2 regions of the Bacillus sp. FSL W7-1360 genome follow, and region 1 is predicted to be linked to the other one. Evidence: predicted binding sites of a transcription regulator. Region 1 holds the regulator's gene; the other holds the start of a gene.
What was found. Region 1 encodes CtsR, which represses protease genes until heat stress. Its sites were predicted from a motif close to ATGGTCAATAAAGGTCAAACA; they were not measured.
Positions count from the first base shown of each region.

Region 2: clpP (ATP-dependent Clp endopeptidase proteolytic subunit ClpP) is a predicted target of CtsR. The motif match lies at 5,331-5,351, and genes of this name have one in related genera.

Region 1 covers NZ_CP151950.1:2,211,315-2,219,297, reverse strand. The annotation lists gene NSQ26_RS11445 (ATP-dependent Clp protease ATP-binding subunit) at 1-1,960, opposite strand, end outside; gene mcsB (protein-arginine kinase McsB) at 1,982-3,043, opposite strand; gene mcsA (protein-arginine kinase activator protein McsA) at 3,040-3,576, opposite strand; gene NSQ26_RS11430 (CtsR family transcriptional regulator) at 3,604-4,065, opposite strand; gene NSQ26_RS11425 (VOC family protein) at 4,242-4,616, shown strand; gene rlmH (23S rRNA (pseudouridine(1915)-N(3))-methyltransferase RlmH) at 4,707-5,201, opposite strand; gene NSQ26_RS11415 (CxxH/CxxC protein) at 5,329-5,490, opposite strand; gene NSQ26_RS11410 (S1C family serine protease) at 5,606-6,817, opposite strand; gene NSQ26_RS11405 (MBL fold metallo-hydrolase) at 7,012-7,806, opposite strand; gene NSQ26_RS11400 (two-component system regulatory protein YycI) at 7,803-7,983, opposite strand, start outside.
Region 2 covers NZ_CP151950.1:60,221-68,203, forward strand. The annotation lists gene NSQ26_RS00320 (tetratricopeptide repeat protein) at 1-120, opposite strand, end outside; gene NSQ26_RS00325 (NUDIX hydrolase) at 308-802, shown strand; gene rapZ (RNase adapter RapZ) at 789-1,679, shown strand; gene mgfK (gluconeogenesis morphogenetic factor MgfK) at 1,679-2,638, shown strand; gene whiA (DNA-binding protein WhiA) at 2,670-3,629, shown strand; gene NSQ26_RS00345 (HPr family phosphocarrier protein) at 3,635-3,895, shown strand; gene NSQ26_RS00350 (hypothetical protein) at 3,930-4,580, opposite strand; gene clpP (ATP-dependent Clp endopeptidase proteolytic subunit ClpP) at 4,675-5,259, opposite strand; gene rpoN (RNA polymerase factor sigma-54) at 5,517-6,839, shown strand; gene NSQ26_RS00365 (glutaredoxin family protein) at 6,836-7,075, shown strand; gene NSQ26_RS00370 (GNAT family N-acetyltransferase) at 7,539-7,982, opposite strand.

The DNA of each region.
Region 1 (7,983 bases):
CAACGGTGCGTCCCTTGGAATCCGTCAGACGCCCATCTTCCAATACTTGTAACAACATATTAAAGACATCTGGATGGGCTTTTTCAATCTCATCTAACAAAATGACCGAATATGGCTTCCGACGAATTTTTTCCGTCAATTGTCCACCTTCTTCGTGCCCAACATAACCGGGTGGCGAACCAACAAGACGACTCGTTGCATGCTTCTCCATATACTCAGACATGTCGACGCGCACAACCGCATCTTCATCACCAAACAGCGTTTCTGCCACTGCACGCGCAAGCTCTGTCTTTCCAACGCCTGTCGGGCCAAGGAAAATAAAGGAACCGATTGGTCGTTTCGGATCTTTTAAACCTGCACGGGCACGGCGTACTGCTTTAGAAATCGATTTAACTGCTTCTTCTTGCCCGACAACACGGTCATGTAAGATGGACTCCATCCGCAGTAAGCGCGCTGTTTCTTCTTCCGCAAGCTTAGAGACAGGGATTCCCGTCCAGCTCGCCACAACTTGAGCAATATCATCTGGCACAACCTCGGTGTTCTCTTGACCTTTCTTTTTCTTCCATTCATTCTTCATTTCGTCTAACTCTTCTCGCAACCGTTGTTCCGAGTCTCGCAACGACGCCGCTTTCTCAAATTCTTGGCTTTGCACAGACGCATCTTTTTCTTTTCGTGTTTCTTCTAGCTTCAATTCGAGTTCCTTTAAATTTGGCGGCGCCGTATAAGAGCGTAGTCTCACTTTCGATGCAGCTTCATCAACAAGGTCAATCGCTTTATCTGGTAAAAAGCGGTCTGAAATGTAGCGGTCTGATAGTTTCACCGCCTCTTCAATGGCTTCGTCTGTAATTGTGACACGGTGGTGCGCCTCGTAGCGGTCACGCAACCCATGCAAAATCTGGATGGACTCATCTACAGTCGGCTCAGCTACTTGGATCGGTTGGAAACGTCGCTCAAGTGCTGCGTCTTTTTCAATATAACGACGATACTCATCAATTGTTGTTGCCCCAATACATTGCAACTCCCCACGCGCAAGAGACGGTTTTAAAATGTTGGAGGCATCAATTGCGCCTTCCGCACCACCTGCACCAATCAACGTGTGTAACTCATCAATGAATAAAATGACGTTTCCTGCTTGCCGAATCTCTTCCATCACTTTTTTCAAGCGATCCTCAAACTCACCGCGATACTTTGTACCAGCGACAACTGTCCCCATGTCGAGTGTCATCACCCGCTTGTTCCGTAATGTTTCTGGTACTTCATTTGCCACAATCGCTTGTGCCAGCCCTTCCGCAATGGCTGTTTTTCCGACACCAGGCTCACCGATTAGCACAGGGTTATTTTTGGTTCTGCGACTGAGCACTTGAATGACACGCTCAATTTCTTTGCTACGCCCAATGACTGGATCGAGCGTTTCTTCACGCGCTGTCGCCGTTAAGTCACGTGCCAATCCGTCCAGTGTCGGTGTGTTCGCATTCGTTGCCACGCCGTTTGATTGTGAAGAAGAACCGCCTTCATTACTACCAAGTAGTTGCAGCACTTGCTGACGCGCTTTATTCAAGCTTACACCCAAATTATTTAATACGCGTGCAGCCACCCCTTCTCCTTCGCGAATGAGTCCTAATAAAATATGCTCTGTTCCAACGTAAGAATGACCAAGTTTACGTGCTTCATCCATTGAAAGCTCTGTGACTTTTTTTGCTCTCGGCGTATAATGAGCTGTTCCACCCGCAGTTTGCTTTGATTCCTGCCCCTTGCCGACGAGCGCCTCTACTTCACGCTGCAGTTTCTCAGAGCCAAGACCTAATTGTTGTAACGCTTTTGCAGCAATGCCATCTCCTTCACGGATAAGACCTAATAAAATATGCTCTGTTCCAACGTTAGAATGATTTAAACGTACCGCTTCTTCTTGTGATAACGCTAATACCTTTTGTGCACGTTCTGTAAATCGTCCAAACATCATTTCTACCACCCCCACAGTTTTTTAAGAAAGTTTTAACCGTTCACGAATAAGCGTAGCGCGTTTTTCATCTCTTTGCTCTGGTGTAAGCACCATCTGTGCATATTGCTGTAAAAATCCAGGTTGCGTTAAAATGACAAGTTCATTCAACATGTCAAGTGATATACGATCAATTAAACCTAAAGACACACCTAGACGCACATCCGACAAGCGACGAGTCGCCTCTTTTGAATCAATCATGTAACTATGCGTCAAAATGCCTAGAGAACGCATCACCCTGTCTGACAACTTCAACTGTGAATGTTGCCAAAGTGCCTCACGTGCTTCACGTTCTTGTTTAATCAGTTGCTTTACAACACCTTGCAAGTCTGTGATCATATCACTTTCTGTTTTTCCTAGCGTCAGTTGATTCGATATTTGAAAGAGGTTACCTAAAGCTTCGCTACCCTCACCGTAAATTCCTCTAACAACAAGACCAAATCGGTTAATTGCCGGCAAAATTTGTTGTAAATGCTGTGTCATCGCGAGCGCCGGTAAATGAACCATCACCGACGCACGCAATCCCGTACCAACGTTTGTAGGGCAACTTGTTAAATAGCCATATTGCTCATCAAACGCATACGTCATATGCGATTCTAGCCAGTCGTCCATTGCATTTGCTGCCTGAAAACTTTGTTCCAGAGAAAAACCAGGTGACATGCATTGAATACGCAAGTGGTCTTCTTCATTGACCATCACACTCAACGATTCATCTGCACTTAAAAGGACGAGACCATGATGGGACCGTTCCGCCAAATGTGGACTAATGAGATGTTTTTCAACAAGCATACGCTTCTCATTTGCTTCAAGCTCATCCATTGCAATGATCTGTGCCCCTGTCAATGTCCCTTCTTCGCTCGTTTGAAACACTTCTTGTACGTGCTTCACTACAGCAGCAGCCTCTTCCTCCGAGGCAAGTAAAGGGAACGAATAGTCTTGAATATTGCGTGCTAATCGAATACGGCTACTTAGCACAATGTCATCATCGGTGCCTGCCACTTTCATCCACGGGCTAAGTGCATGTGCTAAAAATCGCTCTACACTCATGATGACTCCTCCTCTCGCGCCTGTTCCATTTGAAGCGTTAATTGTTTAATTTCATCACGCACACGCGCCGCTTCTTCAAATTCTTCACGTGCCACAAGGCTTGCAAGGTGCGTGCGCAATCCAGTAATTTCACGTTCAATTTGCAATGACTTCCCAATGCGGCGCGGAATCTTGCCTTGATGCCGTTCATTTCCAGTCTGCACGCGTTTAAACACAGCTGGCAATTTATCAGCAAACGCTTCATAGCAACGAGCACAACCAAATCGACCGACATTACGAAATTGATCATAACTCATGCCGCACTGTCTGCACGCTGTTTTTGTCTGGAATTGTCTACGCTCCGCTTGGTTGCTTCCTTCCGAATGAAATAAATCGGAAAATAAATGATGAACGGAGAAATGATCCCCTCCGAGCAATCCATCTCCTTTCCCTTGGGCGCATTGCTCACATAAATGTATTTCCGTCTTTTCCCCTTGAATCACCTTTTTAAAATGTAATGTCGCTTGTCGCTCTTGACATTCTTGACACATCATATCGCTCGCCCCCTCATGTGAACGGTGTTATTCATACATTAGCACTTGCAGCATTGCCTTTAATAGGTTGGCACGAATGTGATCACGGTGCGCAACAGAAAGTTTAAAATGTGTGCGATCAAGCGCACTTAACATCATATTCGCTTCCCGCCTCGTAATTGCTTTTTCTTCAAGTAAACGCACAACAATATTTTCAGCCGTCTGCTGGTCAATCTTTTCTCCAACGAGCTGACTTAAATGGTCGAATAAAGCCACATCGTCATGTGCCTCTACTTTTTGAATGCGAATGTATCCGCCACCGCCACGTTTACTCTCAACCATATAACCCTTTTCCACGGTAAAACGAGTACGAATAACATAATTAATTTGGGAAGGAACACATTGGAATTGCTTTGCCAGCTCGCTGCGCTTAATTTCCAACAGTGAATCTCCACTGCGCGTAAGCATGGTTTTTAAATAATGCTCAATGAGATCCGTAATATTACGCAACATTCCACCTCCCCTTCTTTGACTTTGACTATCTTTGACTATTATTATAGACGGTCTCCAAAAAAAATTCAACCTCTACCCTCTTACTTTATTATCGCCCGCAAAAAAAGTTCTAGACACATAATTGATTGTAATCTTTAGTCAATGTTATGCTGTATGGAAAGGAGCTGATCTTCATGAACATTGGACAAATTGGCGTCCCGGTCTCGAACTTAGCACGTGCACGGGATTTTTACACCAACACACTTTCATTACCACTATTATTCGAAACAGACACCATGGCATTTCTTCGCTGTGGCGACCTCCGCCTCATGCTCACGTTATCGGAAAAAGAAGCATTTGCACATGCCAGTTCTGTGCTTTACTTTCACATCGAAAGTATTCACGATGCATATACTCGCCTGACCAAGCAAGGGGTTTCTTTTGTTGATGAACCGCACATTGTTGCAAAAATAGGCGACACTGCCACCTGGATGACATTTTTTCAAGACACCGAAGGCAATACACTTGCACTAATGAGTGAAGAAGGTTGGAATGAAAGCGACGAATAAAAAAACTTAATTTGAAGAGCACAACGAATATCTCGCTGTGCTCTATCGTTTACTATTTTCCTCATGAGCGCTGCCCAATACCCGCGCCTTCTATTTGTGATAAGGCTCACCCCTCATGATCCGAAAACTACGATACACTTGTTCCAGCAACATGAGTCGCATCAACTGGTGAGGAAATGTCAATTTTGAAAACGACAATTGCTCATCTGCACGCTGGAGACAAGCATCGGACAATCCAAGGGACCCACCAATTAAAAACACCATTTTACTTTTCCCATGCAATGCTAACTTTGACATGTTCTCTGCTAATTGCTCACTCGTTTTCATTTTCCCTTCAATCGCAAGCGCAATGACATAAGCATCAGGCGCAATGTTTGCAAGTAACCGTACCCCTTCTTTTTCTTTCACTTGCACCATCTCAGCTTGAGACAAATGTTCAGGCGCTTTTTCGTCAGATACTTCCATCTCACGAATCTTAGCATATGCACCAAGCCGCTTCTTATATTCTTCAATACCCACTCGTAAGTATTTATCCTTCAACTTACCGACAGCCAAAACTGTGATATCCACCTGTTGACAACTCATCCTTCCTTCTCTCTTTTTGTAAGAACTCTGTGGATAACGTAAAAGATATGCACATTTAACTCATAGATTAACCCTTATTATACATGGATTTATCATTTGTCCACATAGGTTATCAACATATCCACAGTTATTTTTTCAATACCTTATAGGTCGCAACATCAGCACAATACATACACGTTAACGGCATCTCTTCACTTTGTTCAAGTTTTTCCATTATTGGTGCGCATTCATATGTATCGACTGCAACATCAAGCGCTAGTTCCACATGTTCTTGACATGCATACAACACAGTCACTTGCCCCCTTATCAAAGCTCTTAGCATCTGTCAAACATTTTAACATAGAAATGACCCGTTGCGATACTCACATTGCGTGCATCAACGGGGCATTTCTTATTTATCTCTATTACACATCTTGCTGCTCAATGAGCGTAGCTTCAACTGTTTCTTTCTTTCCTTCACGATAGAAAGTCAACGTCACTTTGTCACCAATAGACTTTTCTGCGTACAAAATTTTTCGGAGCTCTTGACCACTCTGTACCGCTTCTCCTTCAACTTCTACAATAACGTCTCGCTCTTTCAAACCCGCTTTGTCAGCAGAAGAATTTGGCGCAACCCCAATGACAACAATACCGCCTGTTACGTCTTCTGGAAGTTTAAATGTTTCCTGCCAATACGAACTCGGAATTTCATTCAATGCGCGCAACGTAATGCCTAGCGCCGGCCGCCTTACCTCTCCATGCTCTTCCAAATCAGCTAAGATTGGTTGTACAATGGCAGACGGAATGGCAAAACCTAATCCTTCCGCATCCCCGTCAATCTTCATTGAGTTGATACCAATGACTTCTCCATTCATATTAATGAGTGGCCCCCCGCTGTTCCCGGGATTAATCGCGGCATCGGTTTGTAGTACCTCTGCATTCCAATCAATTTGTCCATTACCATTTAGGTCTACAGGAATACTCCGTTCCTTTGCACTAATAATCCCTTGCGTCACACTACCAGCAAACTCAAGCCCAAGTGGATTGCCAATGGCAATCGCTGGCTCACCTACTTGAAGGTCATCAGAGTTGCCAAACTTGGCGACTGTATCTACATGCTTTCCCTCAATTTCTAAAACTGCCAAATCCATTAACTGGTCTTCACCCACAACCCGTGCCGGTACACGCTTACCGTCGGTTAAAGCAACCTCTACTTCAGAAGCTCCTGCAATTACGTGTTGATTCGTCACTACAAACGCGTTGTCGCCAGCCTTCTTATAAATCACACCGGAACCTGTTCCTTGTTCACTACTGGCCTCTGAACCAAACACACCTGCCTCTTGTAAGTTGATCACACCGACTACCGCATCAGAAACCTTGCTCACAATTTCCGTCACAGCAGAACGAATGTCTACATTAATCACATCACCAGAACCAGATTCAATCGTTGTCTCTGGTAACTGAGATGACTGTTTCTCATCGTTCATGCCTAATCCTAAACTAGACATCACCGGGGAAGCAATGAGCACAAGCGCCCCACCAATGATCGCCCCACCAAAGGCCGATAAACCAGACAACCGTTTTACTGGTCTCTGCCGAGAAGTTTGTCTTTCATCATGTTCATCATAATAACCCATGTATGACAACCCCTTTCTTACATGCTGTTTGTCTAAAGTAACTGTCGGCTACTTAAACCAACCTTATCACATTTTCATTTTTCCATTCTTCATGCACCTATTATACCTCGATATAAGCCGTTGTGCACAATCGTGGGTACATTTAGACGATTTTTTATGAAAACCCATATTCTGTTCGCCAATAAAATCTCTGCTTACACAATAGACAAAGGTGTCGATTTAAAAGGGTCTGTTTCAAATAAATGAATGGTTTCGCCAACACGGTGCCCTTCTTGTGACAGTGTTTGTTCAACCGTCATTCGTGCCAACTCTTTCATGTTATTATCCAAGCTTAAATGTGCCAAGTAAACACTGGACGTCTCCGTATCAATGACTTCATTTAAAGCTACTGCCGCATCTTCATTAGACACGTGCCCAACGTCACTTAAAATACGGCGTTTCACATTCCATGGGTAACGTCCGACACGTAACATGTTTAAATCATGATTTGCTTCAAACACATATGTATGGGCACCTGCAATCGTTTTTTTTATCCGCTCGCTTACATAGCCCATATCTGTCGCAAGCACCAGCTTCCTTCCACCATGACGAAAAATATAAAACATCGGATCGGCCGCATCGTGAGAAACAGGAAACGATTCAACTTCTAAATCGCAAAAGTCACGTACCTCCCCCTGCGCAAAAAGGTACTGCTGCTCTCCCGATAACTGTCCAAGCGCTTTCGACATTGCCTGCCACGTTTTCTCATTCGCATAGATTGGTAGTTGGTATTTTCGCGCAAACACCCCAACACCTTTAATATGATCTTGATGTTCGTGAGTGACTAAAATAGCATCTAACGTCGCTGGATCACGGTCAATCTCAGCAAATAGTGCATTCATCTTTTTTCCTGTCAATCCCGCATCAATTAATAAACGCGTCTGTGATGTTTCCACGTACATCGCATTGCCCGTACTACCACTCGCTAGCACGCTAAAGCGCAGACTCATCGGTTCCCCCCCTCTCTATATTCATCTACTCGATCAAACGGATTTATTTTACCTTCTTCCACTTGTTCCAATTCTCCGCCTATCGTGCTTTCCAATGGCCATTGATAAACAACACCAGATATTGCATCTACTAAGTACGTTTCATTGCGCTTCTTTCCACCGCTTTCTCTTTCGATT
Region 2 (7,983 bases), 670 kb from region 1:
CGCTTGATGCAAGTTTTTTTTCTTAAATGCCGTCAAGCCTTTATGGAAAAAGTAGTCTCCGCTTCGGTGGAAGGGTACAACAATATTAGATGTTTGTTTTGAATGATATCTGTCGCTCATGTACGCGATGCCTCCAAATGCGTTTCATTATGTCTAGTATACACGAATATAGACTTGCTGACAGCCGGTGTTTTCAAATATAGGGGTAGAAGAAAGCTTGGAAAGTGTTCAAATGGCGTGCGCACAATCATTGTGTTGCAGTGTACTTATATTGTATACTGTACTATTAAGAACGTGAGGTGATTTTGTGCAAAGAATCACAAATTGTCTGTTGAGAGACCGTGAGCAATGTTTATTGCTGCAAAAACCAAGCCGTGGTTGGTGGGTTGCGCCAGGCGGGAAAATGGAATCTGGAGAATCAATTAAGGAAGCTGTTGTGCGTGAGTTTTGCGAGGAGACGGGATTGATGCTCGTTAAGCCTATGCTGCGAGCGATTACAACGACTGTGATGATGGATCATGATGAAGTTGTGAGCGAATGGATGATGTTTACGTTTCTTGCAACGCAATATAAAGGGAAGATGATACAACAATCTCCGGAAGGGAATTTGGAGTGGGTGAGTGCGGACAAATGCGGACATTTACCAATGGCAAACGGGGATCAATATTTGTTTGCACATTTGTTAAAGGGCGAAGGGCTCATGTATGGGACTTTTTATTATACACGTGATTATGAACTGATCGATTTTCGGCTTGATCCAAAGCCTATGATGGAAGAGGGAGAAGCAAATGAGTCACGCTGATGTTGATATTGTAATCATTACAGGCATGTCTGGTGCGGGTAAAACCGTTGCTGTGCAGAGCTTTGAAGACTTAGGGTTTTATTGTGTTGACAATTTACCGCCAGCATTGCTTGGTAAGTTTGTTGAACTTATTGAGGTAGGGGCAGATAAAGTAACGAAAATTGCGCTTGTCATGGATTTGCGTGGACAATCATTTTTTGATGAATTATTTCAAGCGTTGGATGAATTAAGTGCATCCGCACCAGCGTGGTTACGGATGCAAATTTTATTTCTTGATGCCAAGGATGCTGCGCTTGTTCAACGATATAAAGAGACACGCCGTACTCATCCACTAGCAATGGATGGTTTATTGTTAGAAGGTATTCAAAAGGAACGTCAATTGCTGGAAGAAATGAAAGGGCGGGCGCAACAAATTGTTGATACAACGGATTTAAAACCGCGCGCGTTACGTGAAAAGATTCAAAAAAGATTCGGTACAAAAGAACGTCCTGTCTTTACTGTGCATTTTCTATCATTTGGGTTTAAGTATGGGATTCCAATTGATGCCGATTTAGTATTTGATGTGCGCTTTTTGCCTAATCCTCACTATATTGCTGAATTGCAACCGAAAACAGGTTTGGAGCAAGAAGTATCGTCGTATGTATTGAAATGGCAAGATACACAGCAGTTTGTTCACAAGTTGACTGATTTATTTTCATTCATGCTTCCTCATTACAAAAGAGAAGGAAAAAGTCAAGTTGTCATTGCCATTGGCTGTACAGGGGGACAACACCGCTCCGTCACATTAGCGGAACACTTTGGCGCATATTTTGAAGAAGCGTGGCGTACTTACGTTAGTCATCGTGATATTTCAAAACGAAAGGCCCAGCTATCTTGATGAGAAAAAGAGTCGTTGTCATTGGCGGCGGTACCGGATTATCTGTGATTTTACGAGGATTAAAGACATTTCCGATCGACATTACGGCAATTGTGACGGTTGCTGATGATGGCGGGAGTTCGGGAATTTTACGTAAAGAATTAAACATTCCACCACCAGGTGATGTACGAAATGTACTTGTTGCACTTGCTGAAGTAGAGCCATTGGTGGAGGAATTATTCCAGCACCGCTTTTCCAGTGGCAGTGGATTGAGTGGTCATTCACTTGGCAATTTGTTGTTGGCAGCAATGACATCGATTACAGGTGATTTTCAACAAGGGATTGCAGAAATAAGTAGAGTGTTAAATGTGCGCGGGCGTGTGTTGCCTGCAGCGAATGAAAGTGTAGAATTGCATGCAGAAATGACAGACGGCACGGTGGTTTCCGGAGAGTCAAAAATTCCGCTTGCACGTAAACGAATTGCTCGGACGTTTTTGACCCCCCCACATGTGAAGGCATCTTCAGAAGCACTTTCTGCCCTTTCGAGAGCAGATCTCATTGTGCTTGGACCCGGATCGCTTTATACGAGTGTATTACCTAATCTACTTGTACCCGGTATTAGTGAGACGGTACGCGCATCAGCGGCGAAAAAGGTGTATATTTGTAATGTCATGACACAACCGGGTGAGACGGATCAATATACAGCCTCCGAGCATGTCCAGGCGCTTGTTGATCATTGCGGAGACGGACTAATTTCGCACGTGTTGGTAAATGATGAGAACTTGTCACCAACGGTATTGGCCCGTTACGAAGCTGAAGAGGCTACACCCGTTGTCTATAATCATGATGCACTTAAAACGTTCGGTGTCACGATTTTGTGTGATCGCTTTGTGGTGGAAAGGGAGAAAAAGATCCGTCACGATGCAATGCGTGTATCCGAAGCGTTACTCAGCTTGCTTCGCACATCAAATCAAGTGTAAATGGATTGTTTTTGTAGAGGGGTGGTGCGCAATGTCCTTTGCCGCTAAAGTGAAAAAAGAGTTGACTCAGTTGGAAATTGCATCATGTTGCGCACGTGCAGAGCTCTCGGCACTTATTCGTATGAATGGTGCGCTATCTCTTGGTGGGCAAGTGCTTGGATTAGATGTGACAACGGAAAATGCCGCGATTGCGCGGCGGATATATACGTTGATCAAACGGTTATTTCCATCCATTCATATTGAGCTGCTTGTGCGTAAAAAGATGCGTTTGAAAAAAAACAATGTGTATTTAGTTCGGCTGCGTGAAGGCGCTAAGGAATTGCTCGAGGAGTTGTACATTTTAGGTGAGTCGTTTCACTTTATTCGAGCAATTTCACCCGAGATCGTTCGCGATACATGTTGTGCACGTGCATATTTACGTGGTGCATTTCTTGCGGGAGGCTCTATCAATCATCCAGAAACGTCTTCTTACCATTTAGAAATTTTTTCTTTTTATGAGGAGCATAGTGTGTCTCTGTGTCAACAAATGAATACGTTTGATCTTTCTGCGAAAACGCTAGAACGAAAAAAAGGCTTTATCACTTACATTAAAGAAAGTGAGAAGATTACCGAGTTTTTGAATGTCATTGGTGCACATCAAGCATTGCTTTACTTTGAAGATGTGCGGATTATGAAGGATATGCGTAACTCCGTGAACCGGCTCGTCAATTGTGAGACGGCCAATTTAAATAAAACCGTCGGCGCAGCGTTACGACAAGTGGAAAATATTCGTTATATTGAACGGATGTTGGGCTTAGAAAATTTGGATCCAAAGTTACAAGAAATCGCGTCTTTGCGTGTGAAGCATCAAGACGTGACCTTAAAAGAGTTGGGAGAAATGGTGCAAGGAACGAAGGTGAGCAAGTCTGGTGTGAATCATCGCTTGCGAAAATTAGACGAGCTCGCAGAAAAACTAAGAAACGGCATCTATGAAGAGAAACATCGGGGGTGATCATGATGATTGAGAAAAAGGTAACAATTGGTCTTAAAACCGGTTTACAAGCGCGGCCAGCAGCCGTGTTCGTGCAACAAGCGAATCGTTTTGTGGCAGACATATCTCTAGTAAAAGGAACGACAACCGTCGATGCAAAAAGCATCATGGGATTGATGAGTTTGGCGCTTCACCAAGGGACAACAGTGACATTGGCAGCAACGGGTACAGACGCAGAGGAAGCTGTAGCTACGCTTTCTGAATACGTGGAGGGCGGAGAGGTTTGAAGAAAAGTGTATGCATGGACATCGCGCCTAGAGATTACCGAGTAATTTCCAGGCGCTGTTTTTGAGAAGATGACTCATGTCGTGTGCGCTTTTTTAATAGATAGTGAACGTTGAGGTGTAAGGCCAAGGATATAATGATATAAAAACCAAAAAAGATTAACCCTGATCGGATATTTTGATAAATAAAGTGATTCAGTAGTAGAGAAATAGCAGCAGCACCAAATGAGGCTGGAATAAAAATACGTTTTAGCAACCGTAGTGAGGCAACGTCTAACGGTTTTTTGGTCGTGTTTAGTAAAACGACACCGATAAGCGATCCAAGGATCCATATGAAGGAGACAGAAATATCAAACGTCCCAGTAATGAGCGTAAATAATAGTGACCCAAAACCGCTGATAATAAGGTAGACATAAAAATTTGGCCAGTTTGCTTGAGTAAGGATTTGATGCTCTTGATACTGGCTCTGCCATTCAGCCGCAATTTTGTTTGGTGTAGGAAATTCATATTGCAGTAAGGTAATTGTGGCTTCAGATGTTGTTTTTTCCAGAGATTGTCGCGCAAATGCTTGCAGCTCTTTTGTAAGGGCAATTCGTTTTTGTTCAGTATAATGAGACGGTAGCGAGGTTGTAGCTTGTGTAACTTCGTCAATGAAGTTGTAAATATAGTCAGAAACAGCCGTATCCATTAGTGACGACTCCTTTCTCGTGTTATAATGTCATGGATATGTAGAAGGGGAAAAACCTCCCCGCAATTTCGATAGCGACAGGGAGGTTTTTCAGTTACTTCGTTGAAGAGATCACGTCGTCAATCAAGCCGTACGTTTTTGCTTGCTCTGCGGTCATGAAGTTATCGCGGTCTGTGTCTTTAGCGATCGTCCGATAAGTTTGACCTGTGCGCTCTGCCATAATTTCATTTAGCTTTTTACGCATTTCCAAAATACGTTTAGCGTGAATTTCCATATCTGATGCTTGCCCTTGCATGCCACCAAGTGGTTGGTGAATCATTACTTCACTGTTCGGGAGAGCGAGCCGCTTTCCGTTTGCCCCGGCTGTAAGTAAAAATGCACCCATTGACGCAGCCATGCCGATACAAATCGTCGATACGTCTGGCTTGATGAACTGCATCGTGTCATAAATGGCCATGCCAGCTGAAATGGATCCACCTGGAGAGTTAATGTAAAGCGAGATGTCTTTTTCAGGATCTTCTGCTTGTAAAAAGAGAAGTTGCGCAACAATAGAGTTGGCGACATTGTCGTCAATCGCGCTCCCGAGCATAATAATCCGGTCTTTTAATAGACGAGAGTAAATGTCGTATGCACGCTCGCCACGGTTCGTTTGTTCAATTACTGTTGGAATTAAATTCATGTGAGATCCTCCTTGTATGCACTGCGGACAGAAGAAGCCGAAATGCAGTTTGTATGTAGTATGATAACGCAAAGGTCAAGAAAGGTCAAATGATTTGTCTTGCGTATTTTGTTATTGTTGTATTCGAGGTTTAAGGGGGAGGATCCTGCTTTTTGTTTTTTATGGAGCAAAGTGGCCTTACTACATTTTCTTTTCCTATTATTTTTCCTCCCCACATGTACACTTTTGTGCTATGATACGGGTAGGAGGGGTGGCATATGGAGCTCGGTCTTTTTCAACAACAAAAGATGAGTTTAGTGATGACGCAGTCGCTGAAGCAAGCAATTCATTTATTGCAATATAGTGCGACTGATGTGATGGCTTATCTAGAAGAACAGGCGCTGGAAAATCCGTTGTTGGAAGTAGTGCCCCTAAAAGAAACGAAACGAGATGATTACATCGGGCAAGTGACCGTTTCGAGTGACCAAAAACATGCGGCGCTAGAAAACACTGCCCGTTCTTATACAACATTATATGAAGCATTGCGTTTTCAAGTTTTAGACCTCGCCGGTGTAACAAAAGAAGAAAAAAAACACCTGCATTATTTGATTGATTGTCTTCAAGAAGATGGTTATTTCAGGGATGATTTAGCAGATATTTGTGAGAAGCGTGGTTTAACTTTAGTGGACGGTGAGCATCTGCTTGCGCTCATTCAATCGCTAGAACCAGCTGGTGTTGGTGCGCGCTCACTTGGCGAGTGTTTGGCGTTACAATTGGTTCGTATACCTGATTGCGATCCGTTGGCGCCTGAAATTGTACGCATCCATTTGGAGTGCTTGGCAGAGCGGAAGTGGCGCCAGTTGGCACAACAGTTCTCTGTTGATATCGACCGCATTCAAACAATCTATGATTGTGTGAAAACACTTCATCCGAAACCGGGCGCATGTTTTGCGACAGAGCCAACTGTGTATACTGTGCCAGATGTGTATATTATGAAAGAAGAGAATGAATTGCTCGTCGCCATGAATCAGACAGTGCTCCCTACTGTTCGTATCCAAGAAGAATATCGGCGATTGTTATTTACAAACGGGGAAACGAAAGCGTATGCAAAAGAAAAAGCGCAACATATTGAGTGGTTGAAAAAAAGTCTGACGTATCGCACGCAAACAATTGAGCGAGTCGTAGAAATGATTGCGCGTCATCAACGTCATTACTTATTACATCCACAAGGTCAATTGCGTCCGTTAACGTTAGCTAATGTCGCCGAAGCGCTTGATCTTCATGAATCGACTGTGAGTCGTGCCACAGCAAATAAAGTGGTACAAACACCGCGAGGGACATTTTGGTTGAAGCATTTCTTTACATCTAACATTAATAAAACGAGCGGTATGGTGACACAACAATCAGTAAAACAATGGTTACGAGAGACGATCGCAAAAGAGGATCGTTATCAACCTCTGTCTGACCAAAGTCTCACGGAGTTGTTACAAGAAGAAAGAGGGATGACGTTATCCCGTCGGGTCGTTGCAAAGTATCGAACGGAGTTAGGGATTCTCTCGTCAGCGAAACGGAGACGCTATGCGGAAAGGCTGGTACAATGAAGCTGCAATTTTTTACAAAAGAAGAGTGTCCGTTATGTGATGAAGGGCTGGTGCCTGTCAAAATATTGGCTGAGCGTTACGCTCTTGAATTGGAAGTCATTGATATTTATGAGCAGGAAATATATTTGGAAGCTTATCAGTTGAAGATACCTGTTGTGGTTTTAGATGGGCAAGAACTTGGATTTGGGCGACTGTCGATGCCGGAGTTAGAAGAACGGATGAAACCGATGTTGTAATCCGCACGAAGAGAACCGAAAGTCACTTGATCAGGGCGCGCTACGTAGGATGAAAATGATGACAATTAACGTGGGACATTGCTTGACTTTGTGGTCGTATCATTTGTATAATGAAAATAAATTATGCATAAACTAAAAAGACCGCAGGTGAGATCAAGACACCGGCGGCCTTCGTAGGTAGCGACTCGTGAGAGGATCGCCCTGTATCGGTTACAACAATCCCACCGAGTCGAGCGGGTAACTCTAGCGGTGGGATTTGTCATTCTTCTTGAACTTCACGACTTCAAAAACGAACTTCGCAACTTTGAGCATAACCTCAATCCACGATTTCACTTCATCTATCATGACGCAACACCTCCCTCCACAGGGAAGTGTCGACCCACCGTATTACAAGTCTGCGTTCCTACTAAGTTGATCATAACGCATTTCTCATTGAATCATCAAACAATAGCGTACGTTTTGCTTATATGTTTGATAACTGTTTTGTCATTGAAATGTGAGGGATGCCAGCATCCATAAATATGTCATTAGAGATGACTTGATAGCCGAGTTTTTGATAAAACCCTTCCGCATGTGTTTGTGCGTCTAATTTCACTTGAGACAATTCCTTCTCTCTGGCAATGTCTTCTAAAGCTTCGATGATGACTTTCCCAGCGCCTAACTGTCGATAAGGGGCACGCACACAGATTCTTTCCAACTTGCCTATATTGTTAACAATGCGCATTCTTCCAGTGCCAATGGCTTGATTGTTTTCATAAACCAATACGTGTTCACATTGGTCATTCAATGTGTCAAACGCATCAATTTCTTCCTCTGGAGGGACTCCTTGTTCGTTGATGAATACTTCTTTCCTCATACTAAGTGCAATTTGTAAATCCGATTCTTGGGTGACTTTTTTCGTTTCCATG